Regions from separate parts of the Paenibacillus sp. FSL W8-0919 genome, predicted to be linked through region 1. Evidence: riboswitches for the same ligand, from Rfam matches in the RefSeq annotation. Region 1 holds a riboswitch; each other region holds the start of a gene.
The links. Region 1 has a riboswitch for cyclic di-AMP ahead of NST44_RS07245 (APC family permease). Riboswitches for the same ligand answer to the same signal wherever they lie in the genome.

Region 1 (3,128 bases):
TTCCAGCCTTCGTTTCCGGCCGAATTGCAGATGGACTGCTTCAGCTTGCTGGCCCCCAGCCTGTTGAAGAAGCGGCGGTCCATGCCGTCTACGCTCAAGATGCCCATGTTCCCGTAGAAGCTGTAAGGCAGGATGCTTTCCGGACCATCCGATGCAATCAGCGCCTTGTACCGGTCCGCGATTTCCCGGATCGCCTCGTCCCAGCTGATCCGCTCAAATGAGCCGGCACCTTTCGGGCCGGTCCGGCGCAGCGGATAGAGCACACGCTCCGGATGGTATACCCGGTGAGCCATATTGCGCACTTTATTGCAGATCGCGCCTTGCGTGATCGGATGGTCGGGGTTGCCTGTAACCTTTACGATTTTCCCGTTCTCTTTATGCAGCAGCAGGCTGCAAGTATCCGGACAATCCAGCGGGCAAACCGCCGGAAATACGCCGTGTTCCTGATGAATCAATTTGTCCTCTCCCCCTTGTGCTCCAGCCTCTTTCGTATCCCCTTATCTTAAAAAAAATCAGCCTTATCGTAAAGTCATACATTTTTTTCTAAAGATGTGATTCACCCCTCGAACTCCCGGGTATATTTCTATCAAGAGCAAGGATGAGAAACCCAGACCCTTTCTCCTCCTCGCCATATCATGGACCACTCCCAAAAATTCGCCATGCATGTATCTCCTCCCCCGAGATACGGCATGGCGAATTTACATTACGGCCGGCTCAAGAAGCGGCCGCGAATGCTCTCTTCGGCTTGCTTCTTCGATAGGAGCATCCTCTTTTATCTGCACGCCTACCTTTTCCCCTCACCGCGTTTTCTGCTTTCCCTACCGCGCTTTCAGTTTCCAAATCTTCGCATTCAGCGATTTATTGCGTAAATCTGCAAAATAATGATCCCGCGAAAGTCCGTATCCCATGTAATCGCTTACTTATGGATCATTCGGTTCCTTACTGCCGAAAATAGCGGCAAAAGGCCGTTTTACAATCGAATGCCGCAGGCGTAATATACTATTCAGATTTCAAATCCAATATAATCTCACAGTTGATTCGCCGAATTTCCAGAGAGGAAAATGGGGGAACCGAAGCGTATGCCTGCCGATGCGGCAGCCATACTATGGGGTGAATCCTGAATAACCGCGGCCGGTCCCGCGCGGCATCAGGTAGGGCGACTCTCGCGCCCGAATCCGACAGCTAACCTCGTAGGCGTTAATGGGAGGGTTGTGAACTTGTGCAAAAAACACAGGCTCTAACCTGTGTTTTTTCTATGCCAAAAATCGAAATGGAGATGCATCCCATGCCCGGCCCTTGACCATTCACCCAAGCCACATAGCTTTATGCTTTTTTGGGGAAAACGACCCAAAATCCAAATCGAATCGGTGGTGAAACACGATGCTATCTTCCATCAAGCGCTTCCTCATCGGAAGACCGCTTAAATCCAATGAATTAGGCGATCAAAAATTGAATAAAACCAAGGCCCTGGCGATTTTGTCATCCGATGCCCTGTCATCCGTCGCCTACGGCCCCGAGCAAATCCTGCTGGTGCTGATGACTGTCGGCGCGGCTGCCTATTGGTATTCCATCCCGATCGCCATCGGCGTTCTCGTCTTATTGCTGGCGCTGATCCTATCGTACAGACAGATCATCTTCTCTTATCCGCAGGGCGGTGGAGCCTATGTCGTGTCGAAACGGAATCTGGGCATGTATCCAGGCCTCGTTGCCGGAGGCTCCTTGCTCGTCGACTATATCCTAACGGTGGCGGTCAGCGTATCGGCCGGTACGGATGCGATTACGTCGGCTTTTCCCGAGCTGCGTCCCTATAATGTCGGAATCGCCGTACTGTTCGTCCTGTTTCTTACCGTGCTGAACTTGCGGGGCGTGACGGAATCCGCCTCGATTCTGGCCTATCCGGTCTACCTGTTCGTACTGGCCTTGTTTATTCTGATTGGCGTCGGTCTCTACGATATTGCAACCGGCCACGCTTCGCCGGAGCTGCACACCAAGATCGGCACGCCCGTCGCCGGACTGAGCCTGTTTCTGCTCCTGCGGGCGTTCGCTTCAGGCAGCTCCGCGCTCACCGGGGGTTGAAGCCATATCCAACGCCATTCCGAACTTCAAGGAGCCTGCACCGAACAACGCCGCCAAAACCCTGGCCGCGATGGGCTCCCTGCTCGCCCTGTTATTTTCGGGAATCGTCTTCCTGGCCTATTATTACGGGGTCAGTCCCAGCGAAGAGGTGACGGTTGTCTCCCAAATCGCCGAGCATACCTTCGGCCGGAACGCGCTGTATTATTTCATCCAGGGGACCACGGCGTTAATTCTGATCCTGGCGGCCAACACGGGGTATTCGGCATTTCCTCTGCTGGCCGTCAACCTGGCGAAGGATAAGTTCATCCCGCGGATGTTCACGGTCCGGGGGGACCGCTTGGGGTATTCCAACGGCATCATTATCCTCGGTCTTCTGTCCATCGTGCTGATCCTGGCCTTCGAGGGCAAGACCGAGCATCTGATCCCGTTGTACGCCGTCGGCGTATTCATTCCGTTTACCTTGTCGCAGACGGGGATGATGGTGAAGTGGCTTCGCGAGAAGCCTCAAGGCTGGCTCCCCAAGCTGGTCATTAACACGACGGGAGCCGTTATCAGCTTTGCGGTAACGTTGATCTTTTTCCTCACGAAATTCGCCCAGGTGTGGTCGGTGCTCCTGTTTCTGCCGCTCATCATCTGGATCTTCACCCGGATTCGGAATCACTATGAAGCGGTCGCCGATCAGCTCCGGATTACGACCTGCGAGCCGGCAAAGCCGATCGAGGGCAATATTATTATCGTACCGGTAGCCGGCATTACGCATGTGGTGGAGAACTCGCTCAATTATGCCAAATCACTGTCCGCTGACCAAATCATCGCCGTTTACGTGAACTTCGAACGGGAAGACCAGATTGCTTTCGAGGAAAAATGGAAGAAGTGGCAGCCGGACGTCCGGCTGGTGACGCTGCATTCGCCATACCGCAGCATCATCTCGCCGCTCACTAAATTCATCGACACGGTACAGCGCAAGGCCAGCGAGTCCGACTACCAGGTGACGGTCGTCATTCCACAGTTCATTCCGAAGAAGGGGTGGCACAACTTCCTGCACAATCAGT
Region 2 (3,128 bases), 620 kb from region 1:
GCTTCCTCCGAAATGCCTGCCAGCCAAGCCATCAGCGGAAACAGCCATGGATAGAGCATGTTGTAAGGCGACTGCGAGGCATCGGTCGTGGACCAGGTGTTCAAGGTCAGGCCGAGCGCGATGAAGATCAAGGACTGAATGCCGAGCAGAATGAGGGCCCACAAATAGCCCACCTTCATGCTTTCCAAGACATAGCGGCCGTACCCGGGCTCCTTGGCACGCGGCCACGGATTAAGCCCGTCTTCCTTTCGCCATAGACCGCTTCCGCCGACAAGCGAGAAATAGAGCAGGGCGGAGAAGACGAGGGAGTAGATGGCGTAGAAGATCATCATCCCGATGATGCCGGTCTCGGACATTCCTTGTGCCTTAAAGACCGGAACCAGGTTGTACGTATTCAGCATCTGGATGACAAACAACAGGACGGACAGCAGGATACCGCGCTTAAACGAGGTATAGGCTCTGGTCTTGACGCTGTAGACGATGGCCAGGATACCGAGCACAAGCGTAAACAAACCGTACCCGACCAGCGTCAGCAGCGTTGCATCCTGCGTCTGCTTGTTCACATAGGCAGCATGCGCTGCCGGAACCGAGAACGCGGGCTCGAAGGAACGCAGTGTCCCATGTTCAAAGGTAAACTCCAGCTGCAGCCTCGAATCCCCGATGGCGGCTTCCGTGACGGTATATCTCAGCTTAGGTTCGCCTTCCCGGGTAGAAAGCTGCAGCTGCGTCGCATCGTATCCGGCCCACTTGAGCCACGGCTCCGCGAGCGCCTGCTTCTCGGCCAGCGTCATGCCTTCCTCAACCAGAAGCAGCATTTGCTTCCGGACCTCCCCTTGATTCAGCTCGATCCTGTCGTAACTGGAGCGGGCGGAATCATAGGAGAATCCCGCGATGCCGGCATTCTGCATATGCACATCCACGTTCAGCGCATCGCCACCCGGCAAGGTGAAGCGGACGCGGTATACGTCATATGGGTATTTGGCTTCGTAATTCTTGTTATACTCCTTTAGCTTCTTTTCCTTGGCCAAATATCCGTACAGCTCGGAGTTGGACTGGTATGTAACAAGGGGGTCTTGCCCTTCGGAAGCAGGAAACCCTAAACGTTCGCGAGCGAACCGTGACGCCGCTTGCGCAGCCTCATCCTTGGAAATGATTTGCGGATAGGGCGTATCGGTCGACTCGAAGGAAGTGGATGGGAGTACCTGGAATATAAGAAACAGGATCAGACCGATGATGGCCGGTGCGATAAGCTTCTTTAGGTTAGGCGTCAGCTTCAGGGGCTCTTCGGCACGGTTCATGAAATTCCTCCTCTTAATTTTAGTGCTTTCCGATATGAATAACCGGCCCCGCAAAAAGCGGATCATAGAGTCAATATAACATACATATGAAGAACAAGCCCTGCTTATCCCAAAGGGCCAATAATGAAATAAAACGCTGAAAATGAATGAAAGGTTTCGAAAACGTTAGAGAACCATATCCTTGTACTCTTGAATATGCCCAATTCGCGCTCATTTAAAGACTTTTTGGTAAAAAAACGACGTTGGGTTCGCTTCCGGATTGCGTTATAATCACATCATGCTTCAAGGAACCGAATAAACCAGCCGAATTTCGTAATGAGAACGGGGGAACCATGTAATTGGGGTGAATTTCATGATCTCTTTCGGATCATGGATAGGGCGGCCTGTGATAATGCCCGAATCCGTCAGCTAACCTCGTAGGCTGTTGCACAGGAACCAGACCGTGAAGGGCACTGTTTTCCAGTGTCTTTTTTCTTTGATTTTTTTGGAGAAGGTGAAACTTTGAACTCAAAAATGAAGTGGCTTAAGCTGTCACCTCCGCAGATCCTTGCGCTCGGTTTTGCGGCGGCGATCCTGGTCGGTACCATTCTGCTCATGCTGCCCGTATCCAGCAGGACCGGCGAACCGATCAGCGGGATTGACGCCATGTTTACGGCGGCTTCCGCCGTCTGTCTGACCGGGCTTGTTGTCGTGGATACAGGCACAAGCTTCAGTGCTTTCGGACATACGGTGATCCTTCTGCTCATTCAACTCAGCGGGCTCGGGTTTATGACGATGGCAACCCTGTTCGCCCTGGTATTCAAGCGGAGGATATCGCTCAAGGACCGGCTTGTTCTGCAGGAAGCGATGAATCAGTCCTCCATCGAAGGGATCGTTCGTTTGATCCGGCGGGTGTTTATCTATTCCTTGACCTTCGAGGCGTGCGCTGCCGTACTGTTTACACTGCGCTGGGCATGGGATATGCCTATTGGAAAAGCCCTCTATTTTGGGGTGTTCCATTCCGTTTCGCTGTTTAACAATGCAGGCTTCGATCTGTTCGGTGATTTTCATAGTCTCACGGATTATGTCGATGATCCGTTGGTAAACATCGTATCCATGCTGTTGATCATATCCGGCGGCATCGGGTTCGTTGTATTATCCGATTTGATCGATTTCCGTCAAAAAAGGAAGCTGTCGCTTCACTCCAAGGTCGTTCTCTCGATGTCGGGGGCGTTGATCTTCATCGGGGCGATCATCATATTTATTTTTGAGTTCACCAATCCGTTAACGCTGGGCTCCTTGGACGGGGGAGGTAAAGTGCTCGCCTCGTTCTTCCAATCGGTCAGTCCGCGAACAGCGGGCGCGAATTCGATTGATATCGGCGGCCTAAGGCAAGCTACGCAATTTTTCATTATTATACTTATGTTTATCGGAGCGTCGCCGGGATCGACCGGGGGCGGAATCAAGACGACAACCTTTATGGTGATGGTAGGGGCCGTATTCGCAATGATGAGAGGGCGTGAGGACATCGTCTTATTCCGGTTTCGCCTCGCTCAGGAGCGGGTCTTAAAGGCGTTAACGATTGCGCTTCTTGCGCTGCTGCTCGTATTGACGGTATCCATGATCCTGTCCACGACAGAGGATGCGGATTTCCTGGAGATTCTATTCGAAACGACCTCGGCCTTCGGTACCGTCGGCTTGTCGATGGGATTAACGCCGGATTTGACGGTGTTCGGCAAAATATTGATCAGCTTAACGATGTTTGCCGGACGTCTAGGTCCGCTGACGCTGGCTTATGCACTCGGTCCGAAAAAGGGTAAAGAATTGTATCGTCATCCGGAAGGCAAAATG
Region 3 (3,128 bases), 2.2 Mb from region 1:
AAGGACAGGGCATTAAGCCCTATTTGATGGTATATGCACTGGACGGTAACGGCGAACTGACAAAAATGATGAGCGACGCCTCACTGCGGATGAAATCGATCGACGGGATTACCGCCGCCGTTACGGACAATGGGTTCGGCGGGGTCGTGCTGGATTTCGAAGGATTGGGCTTCAAGCTGGATGCCGCCTCCCAGCAGAAGCTGCTGAACCAATACGTGAAGGACCTTAGAGCTGCCTTGCCGAAAGGGACTGCCCTGTCCTTGGCCGTACCTCCGTTAAACAGCGCCTATAAAGGCTATGATTACAAAACGCTTGCATCGATTGCCGACGATCTGATTATCATGGCATACCAGTATCACCCGGTTGGCACCAAAGACCGGAAGCCGGAACCGAACACGCAAGTGCAGCAGGCTATTCAGCTTGCACTTGATGCCGGAGCCCCTAAGGACAAGCTTCTGCTTGGAATTAGCCTGGGCAGCGAAACGGAGAACTCCATCGACGACAAGCTTGGTCTGGCCAAGCGCTATCAGCTGAAAGGTGCGGCATTGTGGCGGCTCGGTATATTCAGAGTCTACGGTGATGATATCGAAGGCGCCATGAACGAAGCGGTGATCAAAGAGTGATCCGTAATTAAAGGTTGAAGCGTGGATGAGTCCATCCTTCCGATCATCACTACACAGGCTGCCGGTCGCTATGGACCTGCAGCCTGTTCGCTTGTTCAATGCTTCCGTGATAACCGAGCATCTCTGACAGCCATTGAAACGACACAGGCTATGAATTAGCCGATGCCAATCTTCCACATGGCCGGCACAAAAAAAGATGACCTCTGTCGTATACAGAGGTCATCATCAAGACTTATGTATGTATTCGGTGCAATCACTGAAAATCGATCATAGAATTCCTTACCAGGACTTGCAAGACGATCATTGTGCAGAGAGCTGGATCAAGACCAAAGATGAGCTGATCTAGCTAACACTTCCTACCAGCTTCGCATATTCCTCTTGGCTTAACACCCGGCGTGCGGTAACATAACGTGGCTTATAGTAAGAGTCGCTAAGCTTGCTGATTCGAACACCCTTGCTGCTTGAAGCATGTGCGAATTGCCCGTCTCCAATATAAACGCCAGCATGTGAAATTCCCTTGCCGTTCGTGTTGAAGAATACCAGATCACCGACACGCAGCTCTTCCTGGTCTACATGCACGCCTACTTGGGCTTGTCCTTGGGAAGTGCGCGGAAGGTCAAGATCAAAGTTACGGAACATATACAGAATAAATCCGGAGCAATCAAATCCGCTTGTGGTTGTTCCGCCCCACTTGTACGGTGTTCCTACTAACTGCTTCACTTGCTGCTGAAAGTTAGGCTGCTGATCGGCAAATGCTGTCACGGCACCGGAAGAAAAAATGATTGCGGATCCTAGCAAAGAAATGACCAATTTCTTCAAAATATATTCTCTCCTTCGATGCCTACGGAGTTAGCTAAGGGTTCGGCTGAAGGTCACCTATATTCCCTCTACTACAAGAATAATTCACCCAGGACGGTTCCCCCGTTTTCTCTAGCGAAATTCGGCAAAATTCATTAACATTTTGTAACCCTTTCTTAATATAGTATACAAGCTAGCAAACTGTCAATAATATCCGATAAATCTATCGTTTTTTAGATATCGCCGTCGAATCGAAAGAGTTTTAACAGTGTTTTTACTATATGAAAGGTCACATAGTCATGACATTTATGTTAAAATTGTTTCCGTTTTCTAAGTGCGGCGAAAAAACCTCCATGCAAGAAGCCGACACCTAGGGGGCCGGCTCTTGTTCTAGCAAATTCATCGATAGAACAAGCATTTGCTTCAGCCATTTTGCAGCTTTCAATGCGTACCTCCTTATCATATTGAGATTGCAACGGTTATAATTCGATCACCTCCCTTCTAAACCTTAATGCATCCAACAGCAAAGCTACTTGATCACGACCTCCTCCGGTTCCACTTCAGAAGAAATCATAATCTGTCCTGCCCTATCGGCATGCAGCCCCGAGCATTCGATTTGCCCGGACCGTTCCCCGGTAACCACAAGCAAGCGGTCATCCAGCGAGTCGCTTTCCCCCTTGACGTTCACCACCTGTACATTTCGGCTCTGGTGAAAGAGAAGGAGCGGATTTTCCTGATTGCGAAGGACCATGTCCTGAATCGTCAGGTTCTTTCCATTGCGGCATACAATGCCTTCCCGACTTGTGATGGCCGACCGCATCACCGTCACGTTCTCCACCGGCATCTCCGGCAGGCCGTTGATGAGGAGCGCAGTATGCGCGCCGCTGCAGACGATATCCTGAATAACAATATTGCGGAACACGGGGGTTTCCTCGGTAACGGGGAGCATCGCTTCCGCTTGGTATTCGCCGGAGCCGGCTTTCCCTTCGTAATATAAATTGAAGGAGATGGCATCCCCGTCGATCTCCCGCATCCGTATCCGTTCGATGAAGATATTTTCGACCACGCCGCCGCGTCCGCGGCAGCTTTTAAACCGGATGCCGATATCGGTGCCGATGAAGGTGCAATCGGATACGTGCACATCCTTGATGCCTCCGGACATTTCACTGCCGACAACGATCCCGCCGTGGCCGTGATAAACGGTGCAGTTCCGGATGCTGATGCGCTCACTCGGCTTTCCCAGCAGGCGCCCGGCTTCATTTTTTCCGGACTTCAGACAGATCGCGTCATCTCCTACATCAAACGAGCTGTTTTCCACGGTCACGTATTTGCACGAATCGATGTCCAGTCCGTCCCCGTTCTGGGCATACCATGGATTGCGGACGGTAATGTTCTGAATGGTAATTTGCTCCGATGCCCAAGGATGCAGGCACCAGGCTGCGGAGTTTTGAAAGGTAGGGCCGCTGAGCAGAATCCGCTTGCAGTTTCTCAAGCTGAGCAGATTGGGTCTCAGATAGTCTCTGACAGACTCATAATCCTGGGGATTCCGGCTGCCTGTTTGTTCGATCCGGGCCAGGTTCTCCATCCCGTCCCGGGCAGCCGGCGTTGGCCACCACAGTCCCCCGTCATCCACGACGCCGCCGGGATGAATTAATCGATCCCACTGGCTTTCCGTCAGCTTCCCTTGCTTAACGGGCCTCCAGGCTT
Region 4 (3,128 bases), 370 kb from region 1:
CTCCTCAATCGTTCAATGATTCCCTTATGTTTTGGTCAACGAGTAACCATCTTATGCATGCCCTTACTCATTTTGATGGATAATATTTAACTAGTCCCTCTCTTCCCCATTATTTTGGTTTGCGAATCGCGTAATTTCGGATACAATCAATGACTGAAAAAATTATCCTGAGGCGAGGGGTGCTCTATGCATCATTTCAATGAGATCTTCGTTCAATTGTTAATTTTGCTTGCGATATCGATGGGGGTTATCGCATTGGCCAAAAAAGTAAACCAGCCTTATTCGATTGCGCTCGTTGTGGTAGGTTTGCTGCTCGGATTGCTGCATATTCCCGTTTTGGACGAAGCCGAAACTTTTATTACGCAATCCAATGTATTCCAGGCGATCATCATCTCCTTGTTTCTGCCTATCCTGCTTGGCGACGCCACATTAAAGCTTCCTTTCTCCCACTTACGGCAGCAGAGCAAGCCGGTGGTTGCTCTGGCGATCGGCGGAACCTTTCTATCTTTCCTTATTATCGCACTGGCGATGTATGGAATCATGGGACTGCCTTTACCTGTAGCTTTTACCTTTGCAGCGCTTATGAGCGCAACGGACCCGATTAGCGTAATCTCCATCTTCAAATCCCTTGGTGTTTCCAAGAAAATGGTGACCATCATCGAAGGGGAGTCGCTTTTCAATGACGGCATCGCCGTCGTGTTATTCCAAATTTCATCCGTATACTTGCTCTCCTATATAGAGATGGGCTGGGCAGGCATAGGCAGCGGGATCTGGCTCTTTCTTCAGTTTAGCTTGGGAGGGATTGCGATTGGAGCCATCCTCGGCTTTCTGTTCTCACAGCTCATTCGTTTTTATGACGATTATCCGCTGGAGATTGCCTTTTCGATGTTGTTGTTTTTCGGAAGCTACTTTATTGCCGAGCACTTTCATGTCTCGGGAGTTATCGCCGTCGTCGTAAGCGGCTTGATCTTCGGCAGCTACGGCAGCCGGATCGGGATGTCCGAAACCACGAAGATGAATATCAATTCGTTCTGGGATGTCATTACCCTGGTTGCCAATTCATTGATATTCCTTATGATCGGCCTAGAAATCAAGCATATCGATTTCACGGATAAATGGGCGCTGATTATCGCCTCCATCATTATCGTGCTGATTGGAAGAACGGTCGCTGTTTATACCAGCTTGAGCTTCCTGCGGAAATTTCCGTCATCCTGGAAAGCTCTGCTGAATTGGGGCGGCTTAAAAGGGAGCTTATCGATTGCACTTGCGCTAAGCCTGCCCGCCTCCTTCGAAGGGCGCGACGATATCCTCGTCCTTACATTCAGCGTCGTCCTGTTCTCGCTTCTTGCACAGGGGCTGACGATAAAACCGTTGGTTACCAAGCTTAAGCTGTCGAATCCCGTCAAGGAGACCGAATAACTAACTAGAGCAAGATCGAATATTTATTGAAAGTCCGAAACCTCGCGAGGGAACTCGCGTAGAATACCTAAGTATAGATTAAGCTGCATCGTTTCAATAACGTCACATGACACTTCGGGATCAAGGTTTACATTTAGATCTACCTAGCTTAGTATATACTACGATAATCTTATATTATTGATCGCTTAATCCCCACCACTTGGGGAGCGGGGGAACCAGCGAAGCCGCTAACGGCTTCAGGGGTGAATTCTTTCCAAGCCGGAAAGAACGGGGACTCTCAGACCCGAATCCGACAGCTAACCTCGTCAGCGTCTCGAGAGATAACGCCCGTGCAACTTTGACTTGTTTATTCGGAACACAGTCCAAAGCCTGGAAGCAGATTGTCTCTGCTACCGGGCTTTTTTTCCTTGGGTTCAGAAGACTCAAGCCGCTTGATCAGAAAGGAGCAGATGCATTCATGATACATCATGAAAAAATTATGGTGTGTGTTTATTATGGGCCGAACGGCGAACGGCTGATTCGGAGAGGAGGCGAGCTCGCCAAACTACTGCAATGTCCCCTCTATGTGATGAGCGTCATTCCCTCGGCTGTGGATGAACTCGATCTCGAGCAGGAAAAATTCATGGCCCTTTGGCAAACCATCTGCGATGAATATGGAGCTTCGTTCATCACCAAGCCTAATGATAATCGTCATAAAGCTTCGGACATCATCGCCGAGACCGCCAAGCATTATCAGATAACGCAGCTGGTCATCGGACAATCCGGCCAAACACGGTGGCAGGAAATCACACAGGGTTCATTCGTCAATGAGCTGCTTAATCGAATCGGCGAGACGGATCTGCACATCGTGGCTGTGCAGCGAATGGATCAACACATCGTGGAGACTCACGAGCGTGGAATTCCGGTTACGGTTGTCAGCAAAGATGGACTATATCTGATCCGTAAAGGTGAAGACGAAGGGGACGTTGTCGCGGAGGGGCTGTTCTTCAAGGAACTGAATACGGATTTCGAAACCGGTTTGTTGCGTATAAAAACCGATCGGGAATTCAAGTATTTAAAGGTAAGTCAGGGGAAAGTCGCAGACACTTCGTTTTTCCTAAGTCAAGCATCAACACCCCTTGACCATGAGAAGGATTATGGATAGTAACGCAACAACCCAACGATCCGCTCCCAGCAAAATCGAAATGTTCATCAACAAACAAAAAAGCAATATGAGCCCCCCTCAGCTCATCCTGATCGTATTTACCATCTTAATCTTGATCGGTACCTTGCTGCTCGCGCTTCCACTGTCCTCCGCCAGCGGTACATCCGTAGGACTGCTGGATGCATTATTTACTGCCACTTCCGCAATCTGCGTGAATGGCCTAGTTGTCGTGGATACCGGGAGCGTCTACTCAACCTTTGGCCAAGTCATCATTATGATATTGATTCAAACCGGCCGGTTGGGCTTTATGACCTTTGGTGTCATGGTTGCCATCGTGTTAGGGAAAAGAATCGGGTTAAAGCAGCGTCTCATGATTCAACAAACGACCCACTCCACATCGGCACAGGGACTGGTCAAACTATCCCTGTATATGGTGCTGATCTCATTTGCCTTTGAAACGCTCGGAACGATTCTCCTCGCCATTCGATGGCATGAGATCGGCTGGGGACAAGCACTCTATTATGGACTTTTTCATTCCGTCTCTGCCTTCAACAACGCCGGTTTT

Region 2: it holds a riboswitch for cyclic di-AMP, as region 1 does, so the genes downstream of both, NST44_RS10120 (TrkH family potassium uptake protein) here and NST44_RS07245 (APC family permease) in region 1, are expected to answer to the same signal.
Region 3: it holds a riboswitch for cyclic di-AMP, as region 1 does, so the genes downstream of both, NST44_RS17770 (C40 family peptidase) here and NST44_RS07245 (APC family permease) in region 1, are expected to answer to the same signal.
Region 4: it holds a riboswitch for cyclic di-AMP, as region 1 does, so the genes downstream of both, NST44_RS08840 (histidine kinase) here and NST44_RS07245 (APC family permease) in region 1, are expected to answer to the same signal.

The regions. Positions count from the first base shown of each region.
Region 1 is NZ_JBBOPV010000001.1:1,669,348-1,672,475, reverse strand. It holds gene NST44_RS07250 (molybdopterin-containing oxidoreductase family protein) at 1-455, opposite strand, end outside; cyclic di-AMP (ydaO/yuaA leader) riboswitch at 1,030-1,212, shown strand; partial or broken gene NST44_RS07245 (APC family permease) at 1,381-3,128, shown strand, end outside.
Region 2 is NZ_JBBOPV010000001.1:2,291,619-2,294,746, forward strand. It holds gene NST44_RS10115 (CPBP family intramembrane glutamic endopeptidase) at 1-1,298, opposite strand, end outside; cyclic di-AMP (ydaO/yuaA leader) riboswitch at 1,590-1,736, shown strand; gene NST44_RS10120 (TrkH family potassium uptake protein) at 1,812-3,128, shown strand, end outside.
Region 3 is NZ_JBBOPV010000001.1:3,889,667-3,892,794, reverse strand. It holds gene NST44_RS17775 (stalk domain-containing protein) at 1-623, shown strand, start outside; gene NST44_RS17770 (C40 family peptidase) at 966-1,442, opposite strand; cyclic di-AMP (ydaO/yuaA leader) riboswitch at 1,446-1,579, opposite strand; gene NST44_RS17765 (glycoside hydrolase family 28 protein) at 1,951-3,128, opposite strand, start outside.
Region 4 is NZ_JBBOPV010000001.1:2,035,881-2,039,008, reverse strand. It holds gene NST44_RS08845 (cation:proton antiporter) at 187-1,419, shown strand; cyclic di-AMP (ydaO/yuaA leader) riboswitch at 1,592-1,744, shown strand; gene NST44_RS08840 (histidine kinase) at 1,877-2,563, shown strand; gene NST44_RS08835 (TrkH family potassium uptake protein) at 2,556-3,128, shown strand, end outside.